3 regions of the Azospirillum sp. UENF 112521 genome follow, and region 3 is predicted to be linked to each of the others. Evidence: riboswitches for the same ligand, from Rfam matches in the RefSeq annotation. Region 3 holds a riboswitch; each other region holds the start of a gene.
What was found. A riboswitch is a leader RNA that binds a small molecule or an ion and turns the genes downstream of it on or off. The one in region 3 is predicted to bind cobalamin.
Positions count from the first base shown of each region.

Region 1: it holds a riboswitch for cobalamin, as region 3 does, so the genes downstream of both, ACWPN8_RS33310 (CbtB domain-containing protein) here and ACWPN8_RS20525 (TonB-dependent receptor plug domain-containing protein) in region 3, are expected to answer to the same signal.
Region 2: it holds a riboswitch for cobalamin, as region 3 does, so the genes downstream of both, ACWPN8_RS25120 (ABC transporter ATP-binding protein) here and ACWPN8_RS20525 (TonB-dependent receptor plug domain-containing protein) in region 3, are expected to answer to the same signal.

Region 1 is NZ_JBSNCI010000009.1:372,888-377,157, forward strand. Features, by position in the region: gene cobW (cobalamin biosynthesis protein CobW) at 1-580, opposite strand, end outside; gene ACWPN8_RS33305 (CbtA family protein) at 594-1,373, opposite strand; gene ACWPN8_RS33310 (CbtB domain-containing protein) at 1,384-1,569, opposite strand; cobalamin riboswitch at 1,615-1,845, opposite strand; gene ACWPN8_RS33315 (ABC transporter ATP-binding protein) at 2,164-2,940, shown strand; gene ACWPN8_RS33320 (ABC transporter ATP-binding protein) at 2,933-3,655, shown strand; gene ACWPN8_RS33325 (ABC transporter substrate-binding protein) at 3,819-4,270, shown strand, end outside.
Region 2 is NZ_JBSNCI010000005.1:35,017-39,286, reverse strand. Features, by position in the region: gene ACWPN8_RS25130 (TonB-dependent receptor) at 1-914, opposite strand, end outside; gene ACWPN8_RS25125 (DUF2946 family protein) at 1,052-1,507, opposite strand; cobalamin riboswitch at 1,756-1,989, shown strand; gene ACWPN8_RS25120 (ABC transporter ATP-binding protein) at 2,113-2,949, shown strand; gene ACWPN8_RS25115 (ABC transporter substrate-binding protein) at 2,946-3,932, shown strand; gene ACWPN8_RS25110 (FecCD family ABC transporter permease) at 3,929-4,270, shown strand, end outside.
Region 3 is NZ_JBSNCI010000003.1:1,084,941-1,089,210, reverse strand. Features, by position in the region: gene ACWPN8_RS20535 (amidase) at 1-384, shown strand, start outside; gene ACWPN8_RS20530 (MBL fold metallo-hydrolase) at 626-1,513, shown strand; cobalamin riboswitch at 1,754-1,981, shown strand; gene ACWPN8_RS20525 (TonB-dependent receptor plug domain-containing protein) at 2,397-2,837, shown strand; gene ACWPN8_RS20520 (DUF7676 family protein) at 2,732-2,998, shown strand; gene ACWPN8_RS20515 (ATP-binding cassette domain-containing protein) at 3,431-3,748, shown strand; gene ACWPN8_RS20510 (DUF1636 domain-containing protein) at 3,755-4,150, shown strand; gene ACWPN8_RS20505 (DUF2946 family protein) at 4,218-4,270, shown strand, end outside.

The DNA.
Region 1 (4,270 bases), on a different contig from region 3:
GCAGGTCGGTCTTGTTGACGACGATCAGGTCGGCGCAGAGCAGCTGGTCCTCGAACACCTCCTCGATCGGCGTCTCGTGATCGACGGTGCCGGCGGCGTCGCGCTGGGCCTCCAGCGCCGCGGGATCGGGGGCGAAGCGGCCCTCCGCGGCGGCGGCGGCGTCCACCACGGCGATCACGCCGTCGACGGTGACGCGGGTCTTGATCGCCGGCCAGTGGAAGGCCTGGACCAGCGGCTTGGGCAAAGCGAGGCCGCTGGTCTCGATCACGATGTGCTCGGGCGGCTCCGGCCGGGCCAGCAGCTTCTCGATGGCCGGGACGAAATCGTCGGCGACGGTGCAGCACAGGCAGCCGTTCGCCAGCTCGATCACGTCGTCTTCGGTGCAGGTCGGGTTGCCGCAGGCGCGCAGGATGTCGCCGTCGATGCCGACATCGCCGAACTCGTTGATGATCAGCGCCAGCCGGCGGCCGTCGGCCTTTTCCAGCAGGCCGCGGATCAGCGTGGTTTTGCCGGCGCCGAGGAAGCCGGTGATGACGGTCGCAGGAACCTTGCCGGCGGCCGTTTTCGCAAGAGCGGACATGAACTTCGCCTCCTTAACGCGCGCCGGGCTGAACCCGCAGGGCCGGGTGCCGTTCGGCCGGTTCGACCACGCCGCTCATCAGCCAGCCGCAGACGGAGCCCAGGATCGCCCAGAACAGGGCGGCGGAGCCCAGCGAGGCGGCGACGAAGCGGGCGGCCAGTTCCGGGGGAACGGCACCCTCGGCGCTTTCCGGATGGGGGGCACCGATCAGATGGGGCAGCGCTGCGGCCAGAACGGCGACGGCGATGACCAGACGGTTGCGGGCGAAGGCGAGGGCGGCGATGCCGACGCCGGCCCCGGCCGCGGCGGACAGCCACCAGAGCTGACGCAGCTCCAGCTCGGCCCCGGCCATGCCCGGCAGTTCCGGGGCCAGACCGAAGGACGGGGCCAGCGACACGGCGACGAAGCCGCCCATGCCCCAGACCAGCCCGCGGCGGGCATCAACCGGCCGTCCGGCCAGCAGGATCGCCGCCCCCAGCAGCAGCGCATAGGCGACGCCGGCGATCAGGTTGGCGGCGATGGTCAGGCCGATGCGCTGCATCGCCTCGTCCAGCGTGACCGGCACACCTTCGCCGACCTCGCGCACGGGGCCATGCTGGTGGCCTTCGGCCTGGCTGGCGGCCGGAGCCGCATTCGGGGCTGGCGCGGTTGCGGGAGGCGGGGTCACCACCTCGTATTTCTCGGCTTCGAGGATCAGCGGGACGGTCGTCGCCTGCTGAACGACGGAAGCGGCCGTGCCGGAGAGCACGCCCGCGACCAAAGCGGCTGTGAACAGCCGCCGGATCAGTTCCATGACCCGCTGCTTAGTGGCAGGGGAACGCGAAGGAGTGACGGGCGTCGTGCGCCGCATCGTGGATCTGCTGCGGCTGGGCGAAGCCGACGCCATACAGCAGGAAGCTGCCGAGCAGGATCGCGGCGAAGGCGGCGACCGCGGTCTGGGCGGCGCTGCGGGTCGCGGTGCTGGCGGCGTTCATCGAACGGGCGGTCATCGAAAACATCCTTGTTCTCCCGCCACACCCGGCGGGGTTGGAAAAGGTTCTGTGTGTCCGCCGGCAGGTTTCCTGGCTCGCGGGTCGTCGCATCGCCGTCCGCCTTCCCGGCCGCGGAGGGCCAGTGGCATGATGGACGGGACGCTCGCCGCTCACAGTTGCGGGGGCAGCCACGGCTTTGGCGCTTCCGGGAAACCCGGGAAGGTCCGTACCGCATTCCCTATTATCCCCGCCGCCCGTCAGGACGGGCAGGGCACCGTCGGACGGCCACCATCGCAGTGCCGAGCCCGTTTGGCAAGCCCGCAATAAGGCGTCTGCCACACGGACGATCTTGCATGCCGACACTTTGGATGCTGTCATGTTTTGTGGACAGAGTGTCCAGGGATCCGACACTTTCCGACGCAGGGGTGTCGGTCAGAGGGAGGACACCGAACCGAAACCCGCGGAGAAACAAAGGGGCCGGCGGCCCGGCCGAAGCGACCCCGTATCTGGCACGCTTCGTGCGTACAACAATCGGTGAAACGTCCCGCCGCACGGCGGCCGCCGGGCATATGCCCGGGACATAAGGACGAACGGGAGGAGAATTCGCGACCGATGAACGCCGCACCGAACGACGACATCATCCTGGAAGCGCGCAACCTGACAAAGGAGTTCAAGGGGTTCGTGGCGGTTCGCGACGTGAACCTGCAGGTTCGCCGCGGCACCATCCACGCGCTGATCGGCCCGAACGGCGCCGGCAAGAGCACGGTGTTCAACCTGCTGACCAAGTTCCTCACCCCCACCCGCGGCCAGATCCTCTACAAGGGCCGCGACATCACCCGCACCAAGCCGGCCGACATCGCCCTGATGGGTCTGGTCCGCTCCTTCCAGATCTCGGCCGTCTTCCCGCATCTCAGCGTGCTGGAGAATGTCCGGGTGGCACTCCAGCGCCCGCTCGGCACCAGCTTCCATTTCTGGAAGTCCGAATCCTCGCTCTACGACCTGCACAACCGGGCGCTGGAGCTGATCGAGGCGGTGAACCTCACCCCCTGGGCCGGCCATCTGGCGGCCGAGCTGCCCTATGGCCGCAAGCGCGCCCTGGAGATCGCCACCACGCTGGCGCTCGACCCGGAGGTGATGCTGCTCGACGAGCCGCTGGCCGGCATGGGCCATGAGGACATCGAGGGCACTGCCGCCCTGATCAAGCGCGTCGCCGCCGACCGCACCGTTCTGATGGTGGAGCACAATCTGTCGGTCGTTGCCCACCTGTCGGACACCATCACCGTTCTGCGCCGCGGCGAGATCCTGGCGGAGGGGCCCTACGAGGTCGTCTCGAAGAACCCGCAGGTGATGGAAGCATATATGGGCACGGGGGGGACCGGACATGCCTGACGGGATGAACACCAAGACCGCCATGCTGGAGATCGCCGACCTGCACGGCTTCTACGGCGAGAGCCATGTGCTGCACGGCGTCAGCCTGGAGGTGCGGCAAGGCGAGGTGGTGACGCTGCTGGGCCGCAACGGCGCCGGCAAGACCTCGACCATGCGCGCCATCATGGGCATCATGGGCAAGCGCACCGGCTCGATCCGCTTCCAGGGCACCGAGCTGATCGGCATGGCCCAGCACAAAATCCCGCGGCTCGGCATCGGCTATGTGCCGGAGGAGCGCGGCATCTTCTCCAGCCTCAGCGTCGACGAGAACCTGACGCTGCCGCCGGTGGTCAAGGAGGGCGGGATGACGGTCCCGCAGATCCATGAGCTGTTCCCCAACCTGAAGGGCCGCGGCTCGACCCAGGGGACGCGCCTGTCGGGCGGCGAGCAGCAGATGCTGGCGATTGCCCGCATCCTGCGCACCGGCGCCACCCTGATCCTGCTGGACGAGCCGACCGAGGGCCTGGCCCCGGTCATCATCGAGCAGATCGGTGTCGCGGTGCGGGCGCTCAAGGCACGCGGTTTCACCATCGTGCTGGTCGAGCAGAACTTCCGCTTCGCCGCCACCATCGCCGACCGCCATTACGTGATGGAGGAAGGCCATGTGGTCGACATGATCCCCAACGACCAGCTCCACGCCAACATGGACAAGCTGCACACCTATCTCGGCGTGTAGGCGCTCCAGCCCCGACATCACCGGCGCGAACGCCGCCCCGACCCCATCGAAGGGCAGGGCGGCGAACCGCCGGTTCCATGCCCGATTGCCTGCTCCAGGCACGGCAGAGGGACCCGCGACGGGACCCGGCCGACAACAAAAACCAAGAGGGAGAGACCTTCTGATGCGCACGCTTCTTCTCGCCGGCACCGCCCTGCTGACGCTCGCCGGGACAGTCGTTCCGGCTGCCGCCCAGGTGTCGGACAACGTCATCCGCATCGGCGTGCTGAACGACCGTTCCGGCATCTACGCCGATCTGGCCGGCGAAGGCTCCGCCATCGCCGCGCGGATGGCGGCGGAGGAGTTCGGCAACAAGGTCGCCGGCGCGCCCGTCGAGATCGTCGTCGCCGATCACCAGAACAAGGCCGACATCGCCGCGTCGAAGGCGCGCGAGTGGGTCGACACCGGCGGCGTCGACGTCATCGCCGACGTGCCGAACTCCGCCGCCGCCCTGGCGGTGCAGGGCATCACCAAGGACAAGAAGCGCATCTTCCTGATGTCCGGTCCGGGCGCCACCGCGCTGAGCGGTGCGCAGTGCAGCCCCTACGGCTTCCAGTGGACCTACGACAACTACGC
Region 2 (4,270 bases), on a different contig from region 3:
ATGGTGTGCCGCGTCCGCCGCCAGTTGGCGCGGGCGTCGAGATTTCCCCAGTCGAAGGCGCCTTCGTACCGGCCGTTCAGGAAGACGGTGCGGTTGTCGGTCAGATCCATGCGCTGGGTGGGAAAGCCCTGGTAGGGCATGGTCTGGATGCCGCCCTGCAGCGTGACCTGATGCCCGTCGCGACGCGCCCCGAACGTCACCGCATTGTCCTGCACGTTGTAGAGGGTCGAGCGGACGGTCTGGCCGTCGCCGGCCTTGTAGTTGCCGGCCCGGCTCCAGGATCCGCTGTAGCCCAGGCTGAGGCTGTCGGTGGCGACGGACGCCTCGGCAGCCCCCGTCACGCCACGGCCGTTCGACCGGTAGGAGGCCGACAGCTTGCCCTCGGTGTGCACCGCCTCCCCCGCCGGAGCGAAGACCGGAGGCGCGCTTTCGGCGGCGATGGTGCCGGCGATGCTGTCGCCGCCGGCGCTGACCGGCGTGATCCCGGCCAGAACCTCGATCTTGGACAGGCGCGTCGGCGTGATTGTGGACAGCGCCGGGTTCATCTGGTTGGGGCAGGCGGGCGCGACGGGCGCGCCGTCGACCAGCACATTGACGCGATCGGCACCCAGCCCGTTCAACGCCGGCAGGCTCGACACGCCGCCATTGCCGTAGAGGCTGACGCCGGGCAGGCCGCGCAGCAGGGCCGCGACGTCTCCGGTGGTGGGCCGGCGGGCCGCCAGCCCATCCCCGCCCAGGGCGGTGCCGGCGGCCAGGGCATCGTCCGGGCCTGCGATCACGGAAATCGCCGGAAGCGATTGGGCAAGCGGTGAAACGGTCTGGGCGGACAGAGCGGTGGGAAACAGTGCGGTGAGGGCAGCACCGGACAGCAGGGCGGCGCGCAGGGCGCCGGCCGCGGCGAAACGCAACATCATGGAACATCTCGATCTGAGGCCAGCCGAACACGGCCCCGCGCCATCGGTGCGAAGGGTGTGCAAGGCTGCGAACAGGAAAGGTCGGCAAGGGCGGGTCGCCGCGCGGATATCCCGCGCGGCGACCCGCGATTCCGGCCTCAGACCGGTGGCGCGCGGGCCTGGAGGGTGGAGAGGAACCAGCCGGCGGCGATCACGTCGCCGGGCAAGGCTTCGGGGCTGTGGCGCCCGACCGACGAGCGCGTCATCCGCAGATCCGGCGGCGGCAGCGCCAATCCACCGATCAGCGGACAGAGCGGGCAGGAGCCGCCCGACATCAGCAGATTGCCTCGGAGCAGATCGCCTTGGCCCGAATCGTTCTGCGCCGAATCGCTCTCGTCGCCTGCCGGATCGCCTGCCATTCCGTGGTCGTCCATAACCACGGTCTTGAACCCATCCGGCGTGCAGATGACGATCCGGCTGCTCTCGGCCGCATTGGCGGATGCGATGACGGCGGGCATCCAGGCCCAGGCGACGACCTGCAACAGCAGCGCAATCGCACCGGCCGCAAGGCCGGCCCGTCGCGTGGGTCGCAGTCTGTCCTGGGTCGCGCTCATGCCGATCCGTGCATCGATCCATCTTGCCCATCGCACGTGCAACCGCACGCATTGGGTGCGGCACATTAGCCGAAGCGCCGCAGTCGGGATCAGCGGCATTTTCCCGCAGGCCCAAAATTCGCCGGCGAACTTCTCCTTGCAGGCCGCATGAGGGCACGTTATGTTATGTTATAACATAACGTTCTGTATATGGACTCTCCGATGCTTTTGTTCGTTCGCAAAGCTTGACCGGGGGCGCCGCGTCGCTCATGAATGGTCCCGGTTCTGGTTCTTCCGGCGGTTCGCCACCGGAAGCTAAGAGGGAACCCGGTGAGCTGCCAACCCTGCGAAGGGGAATGCGGTGAGGCCGGGGCTGCCCCCGCAACTGTGAGCGGCGAGCCGTACCGTCATTTCAAGCCACTGGCGCCCATCGGCGCTGGGAAGGCCGGACGGAACGGCGATGACCCGCAAGCCAGGAGACCTGCCAGCACCACAACGAAACGTCCTCGGGCGGGGTGTCCCGGTGGAACGCTTGCCATGCGTGTGCCCGGATTCCGCTCCGGTCGCGTCGCATGCTCCGCAAGACGTCCGCCACGCCTCCCCGTCCGCAAAGACAGGAAGCACGCATGGCGTCAGCGTCCCTCCCCACAGAGGCATCGGTCCCTCCCCCCACCATCGCGGTGGAGCGGCTGGGGTGCCGGCTGGCCGGCCGCATGGTCCTGTCGGACATCGGTTTCTCGGTTTCCGACGGTGAAATCCTCGGCATTCTCGGGCCGAATGGCTCGGGCAAGACCACGCTGCTGCGCTGCCTCGCCGGCCTGCAAACCCCGTCCGCCGGCCGGGTTCTCATCGACGGCGACGATCCGCGCGCCCTGCGGCCGGTCGAGCTGGCCCGCCAGCTGGCGCTCCAGGCGCAGGATTCGACCGCAGCACTCGGCTTCACCGTGCGCGACGTGGTCGGCATGGGGCGCCTGGCCCACCGCCGTTCCCCCTTCGCCGCAGCCGGGGCGGAGGACCGCACCATCGTCGCCGACGCCCTGGACCGGCTGGAACTGTCCGGGCTCTCCGGGCGGGCAGTCGAACAGCTGTCGGGCGGCGAACGCCAGCGGGTGATGATCGCCCGCGCCCTGGCCCAGCGTCCGCGCATCCTGCTGCTCGACGAGCCGACCAACCATTTGGACATCCACCACCGCTTCGCCGTGCTCGACCTCGTGCGCGCGCTCGGCATCACCGTCGTGGCGACGCTGCACGACATCGAGCTGGCGGCCCGCTGGTGCGACCGCATCCTGCTGCTGGCCGACGGCCGGCTCCAGGCCGATGCCGCGCCGGAGGACGCACTGACCCCCGCCCGGCTGACCGCCGTCTACCGCGTCGCTGCGGCGGTTGACCGCCGCCCCGATGACGGCCGGCTGCGCATCGACCTGTCGCCCCTGATGTCGCCTCTTACGGAGCCAGCACGATGAGACGCTTTCTCCGCGGCGCTCCGCCTCTCGCCACGGTCTTCGCCTTGGCCCTCGCCCTGCAAGCCGGTGGCGCCTGCGCCCAAACCTATCCGGTCGAGGTCGCCAACTGTTTCGAGACCGCCCGCTTCGCCGCGGCCCCCAAGCGGCCGATGGTCCACGACACCAACATGACGCAGACCATGCTGGATCTCGGCCTCGCCGACCGCCTGGTCGCCGTTTCCGGCATCGAGGGGGTGGAGCACCGGCTGGTCGCCCCGCCGGGCGTGGTCGCGGCGCTGCCCCGGCTGCCCGACCGCGCGCCGACGCTGGAGGCGGTGCTGTCTGTCAATCCGGACTTCCTGTTCGCCGGCTGGAGCTATGGCTTCAATCAGGCGCGCGGCCTCACCCCCGCCCGGCTGGCGGAAATGGGCGTGGCGACCTACACGCTGCGGGAAAGCTGCATCCGCATCGGCCCGCGCGAGCCGATCAGCATGGACACGCTCTACGCCGACCTGCTGGCGCTGGGCGCCATCTTCGGCGTGACGGAGCGTGCCGAGGCCATGGTCGCCGATTTCCGCCGCCGCGTCGCCGCCATCACGGAGCGTGTCGGTGGCGTCGCCAACCGGCCGCGCGTGATGTACTGCGACCAGTGCCACACAGACGCGCCCCCCTTGTCGGTCGGGCGCGAAGGGATGACCAGCCTGCTGATGGCTCTGGCCGGCGGGCGCAACATCTTCGACGACATCCCTGACAGCTATGTCCGGGTGAGCTGGGAGGAGATGGTGTGGCGCGATCCGCAATGGATCATCGTCAGCGCGCACCGGATCCCGGCCGAGGACGCCATCCGCCATCTGACCTCGGCACCGCAGCTGGCCGACGTCGAGGCCGTGCGCAAGCGGCAGTTCATCGTGCTGACCTATGCCGAGCAGACGCCCTCCACCCGCAATGTCGAGGCGCTGGAGCGGATGGCGCGGACCCTGCACCCGGAGCGCTTCACGCCATGAACCGCTCCCGCCTGCTGGGCCTGTCGCTGATCCTGGCCGCCGCGCTGGCCCTGTCTGCGGTGGCTGCCGTCGGGTTCGGCGCCGCACGCGTCCCCATCCCCAAGGTCTGGGCGGTGGTCGTGCACGAGCTGTGGCCGGCGCTGGCCCCGCCCGCCGACGTCAGCCGGGCCGAGCGCAACATCGTCTGGGAATTGCGGCTGCCGCGCGTGCTGCTTAGCGCGCTGGCCGGTGCCGGACTGGCGGCGGTTGGGGCCGTGCTTCAGGTGCTGACGCGCAACCCGCTGGCCGACCCCTATCTGTTCGGCGTGTCGGCTGGCGCCTCGGTGGGGGCGGTGACC
Region 3 (4,270 bases):
ATGAGTGCTGAAGTCGGCCGTAGCCGTTTCGGCAGTGCCATGGACGCTTTGCTCTGCGAATACGATCTCATCATTTCGCCGACCGTGCCGATCCTGCCTTTCGAAGCAGGGAGGAACACGCCAGACGGCGACAAGCGGAGCTGGGTCGAGTGGTCGTCCTTCAGTTTCCCGATCAACCTAAGTCAACAGCCCGCCTGCTCGCTGCCTTGCGGTTTCAGTCATCAAGGGCTTCCAATCGGTCTTCAGATCATAGGGGCCAGAGGAGACGACAGGTCCGTTCTCAGCGCCGCACAGAGTTATGAAGCAATGTACCGGGACCGATTCATCCAACCCGGCGGTCGATGGCTCGGACAGCACGGAAAAGGCGATGGGAAGGCCGGATAGGTCGCAATCTGTCACTTGGTGTTGGGGCTGGTTGGTTTGGTACGGCAACCCCGCGTTTTTGCCGGCGGAACGGAGCGTCAGACGGTTTGCGGCACGCTCCTCCACCGAAATGGGCAGTCAACGGAAAGCATCAGCGCTTGAAGCTCTGTAACAATCCAGGGTTGGCGGGATTGCTGACCCTGGAATCCCGCTTTGCACAGCAAAAACATGTTCTGAGCAATTCAAATTATGGCAGGAGGAAATGATGTCGCGAAAGCCGCTTGGTCAGGTTCCTGGAATCTATCATCGCGCAATCGGTGATATCGTCGTAACCGCGATTTCCGACGGATATGCCGATGCAGGTATTGAACCTTTGAGGAATATCGATCCTTCTGAAGCTTTGCTTTTGTTCGAGGAAAAGCTTCGTCCGGTCAGACGGGCATCGATCAATTGCTACCTCGTGCACTCGGAAGGACAGATCGCCTTGATCGACACCGGCTGCGGCCCCTATTTCGGCCCGACCGCCGGACAGCTTCAGCGAAACCTCAGCGCCATCGGCATCAGGAGCGATGAAATCGATGCAATACTTCTGACGCACATCCATCCAGATCATTCAGCGGGCCTGACGGACGTGGCAGACGGGCGTCGCATCTTCGCGAATGCCAGACTTGCGGTCCACCGGAACGAGTTGGTTCACTGGTTCGATGATGTCGAGATGGCCAAGGCAAGCGACCAGGACCGCCGCTTCTTCTTCGACACCGCTCGCGAGCAGGTCACCCCTTATAAAGACGTCGTTCAAGCTTTCGAAGGTCGGACCGAAGTATTCCCAGGTGTCCTGTCGAAGCCCTTGCTGGGGCACACACCCGGGCATTCCGGCTTCACGATCTCATCGAAGGGGGAAGAGCTCCTGATTTGGGGCGACACAATTCATATTCCCGAAATACAGATTTCCAGACCGGATGTGACGCTCACATTCGACTGTGATCAGGCGCTCGCCGCGGAGACTAGAAAAAACCTCTTCCAGGAGGTTTCTTCGAGGAGAACTCTCATCGCCGGTTCCCACATTGACTTCCCCGGGTTTGCGCATGTCGTACAGCGGCGTGATGGCTATCATCTTTTGCCGGAGCCGTGGTCCTACACCATGCGTTAGCAGGACGCGGAGAACGCGCTGTGTCATGGCGGCTGGTCATGATTCTCCCACTTGGCGAAGGAGGCGGCCGAAAAGAGGGCGATGGGGGCACGGATGAACGCAGCGAAGACGCTGCTGCGGGCTTTGCTGCTTCAGGCTTTCTCCCGGGAGCCTCGGAGCGCACGCCGATCGGAAATGCCGCAGCATCGCGAAGGCCGGAACGGCTCGACGCCATTGACAGGCGTATGGCCTGCCTCTATCACCGGAGGCATTGTCGGTGGTTCTCCCAGGCGCAAGCCGGGAGATTAAAAGGGAACGACGGAAGCGACAGGTGTCAAAGCCTGATGCAAGCCGTGGCTGTCCCCGCAACTGTGAGCGGCGAGTCGGCGCCGAAAAGCCACTGATCGGAGATCCCAGGATCCCGGTCGGGAAGGCGGTGCCGGATGACGACCCGCGAGCCAGGAGACCTGCCTCCGACAGCGTCACTCTGCCTTCGATCGGGGTGTGTCGAAGGTGCGGAAACCCGTCGTGGTGACGCGTCCATTGGCGTTGCCGCGGCCGGAGTCCGGGAAGATCGATCCTCCCTGAAGCAAGTCGCAGCTGAATGGTTCTCCAGGCGCGGGGCTTCGCGTCGTGGCGTCCGTTCGGCAACGCCCGTTCAACGGCTCCGGTCTCCGGGGCCGGCATGGATGTGTGGTCCCGGACGGGCGGCTTTGCGGCCGCATCGCTTGTCCGAACGCGCCTCCATGCCTGTGGCAGGACGTGGCAGAGCATGCAGACAAGCCGTTCCATCAAGTATTTCCACCTTCGGTTCGCCCCGGCCTGTTTGGGGGCCGGTCTCGGGGTTGTGGCTGGAGCGCCCATCGTTTCGGCGGACAACCTTCACCTTGCCCCTCTGGAGATCATGGCGCCGAAGGATGTGGCCGTGCCGCAAGAGCCGGCGACCATCGCCACCAGGGTGATCGGCGGCGAGGAGATCGAACGTCAGCAGATCCGCCGTCTCGACGATGCGCTGGGGCTTGTTCCCGGCCCCAGCCTGTCGGGCCGGCAGGCGCCGGGCGGTGTCCAGACCGTGAGGCTGCGCGGACCGGGGCCGCGCAACACCCGCGTCTTCATCGACGGCGTCGACATCGTCACCCGCCGTCCGTCCGGTCCGCTCGCTGGACAGGTCGGGGGAGAATATGGCGGCTTCGATAGCAAGGCACGCCGCGCAACCCGGTCGATCCGGAGCTTGCCCGCATCCGCCGGACCGCGCGGGCCGAGATGTACCGTGTCCTGGGGGCCGACGGCGCACCGCGGAGCTGGGGCCTGCGGCTGTTCAACGGCACGGGAGACCAGCAGATGACGCTGTTCTTTCCCAACCCCTTCCTTGGCGAGAACGACCGCATCCTGAAGGAGCCGGACTGGAGCCGCCTGTCGATGTGGGACCGGTTCCGTGAGCGCTATCTCGGGCTGATGCCCGATCCGCTCGACCGCAGCGGAAGGGGGTTCCGGTGCGGCGGCTGACCCTCCGCCTGACAGCGGCCTGCCTTCTGAGCGCGGCCACCCCGGTTGGGATTGCCGTTGCCACCGGTCCGCGGGCGGCGTCGGCCGCCGTGTACGGCGACCAGTATCTTCTGGTGCTTGCCGATCCCGGCCAGATCGCTGCCCCGGCGCCGCAGGCCGCCGACCCCTGGCTGTCGCTGCTGGCCGGCGAGGCGGGTCCCTTCCGGCAGATCCGGCCGAGTGCCGAGGCCTACCTGTCGCTCGGCGTCGGGGTGGTCCTCGCCAATGGCTGGAGCGCCCACAAGACCGTGGAACTGCTGGAGCGGTTCGGTGTGCGGGTGGTGCGCATCCCGCTGGTCGAGCGGTTCGAGGACATCGAGACGGTGACGGCGACGGTCGCCGAGGCTCTGGGCCATCCCGAACGCGGCGCGGGTCCTGGCGACGGACGCCCCGGTGCTCCTCGCCGACGAGCCGACGGCAGCCCTCGATCCCGGCCACCAATTCCGCCTCATGATGCTGCTGCGGGTCGAAGCGGTCGAGCGGCACCGTGCCGCCGTCGTCGTGCTCCACGACCTGTCGCTGGCCGCCCGCTGCTGCGACGATCTCGTCCTGCTGATGCCGGACCTTCGCGTGATCGCGGGAGACGTGGCGACCGTTCTGACGCCCTTCCTGCTGCGCGAGGCCTATGGCGTGCCCTTCGCCGTGACACAGGCCGCCGGCACCCCGGTGGTGCTTCCCCAATGCCCAACCATGATTCAATCCGGAGACTGACCAACCATGACCGTCGACGTGATCGTCTGTGAAACCTGCCGCCAGCCCGGCACAGGACCGGGGGTGGACCCGGAGGCCGGGTGGACCGGAGCGATGTTCGCGGCCCTGCTCGAAGGGGTTCTCGCATCCGCCGGGGCCGACGATGTCCGTGTCGGCACCATGCGCTGCCTGATGAGCTGCCGCCGGCCCTGCGCCGTCCACATCCGCTCGCCGGGGCGCATGGGATATGTCCTCGGCGACTTGGCTCCCGAGCGGTCGGCCGTCGAGGCGCTCGTCGGCTATCTGCTGGCCTATCGTGGGACCGACAGCGGTGTCGTCGCGTATCGGGACTGGCCGGATGGCGTCAAGGGCCGCTTCGTCGCACGGGTTCCCGTCCCTGACATGCAACCTTTGGGAAAATGACGCTTATCCTCGATGCGGCTCTTCGGCTATTGTGCCGCACCCGCAACGGACGGACTCACGGACCGGCATGAGCGCGACCCAGGAGAGACTGCGACCCGCGCGACGGGCCGGCCTTGCGGC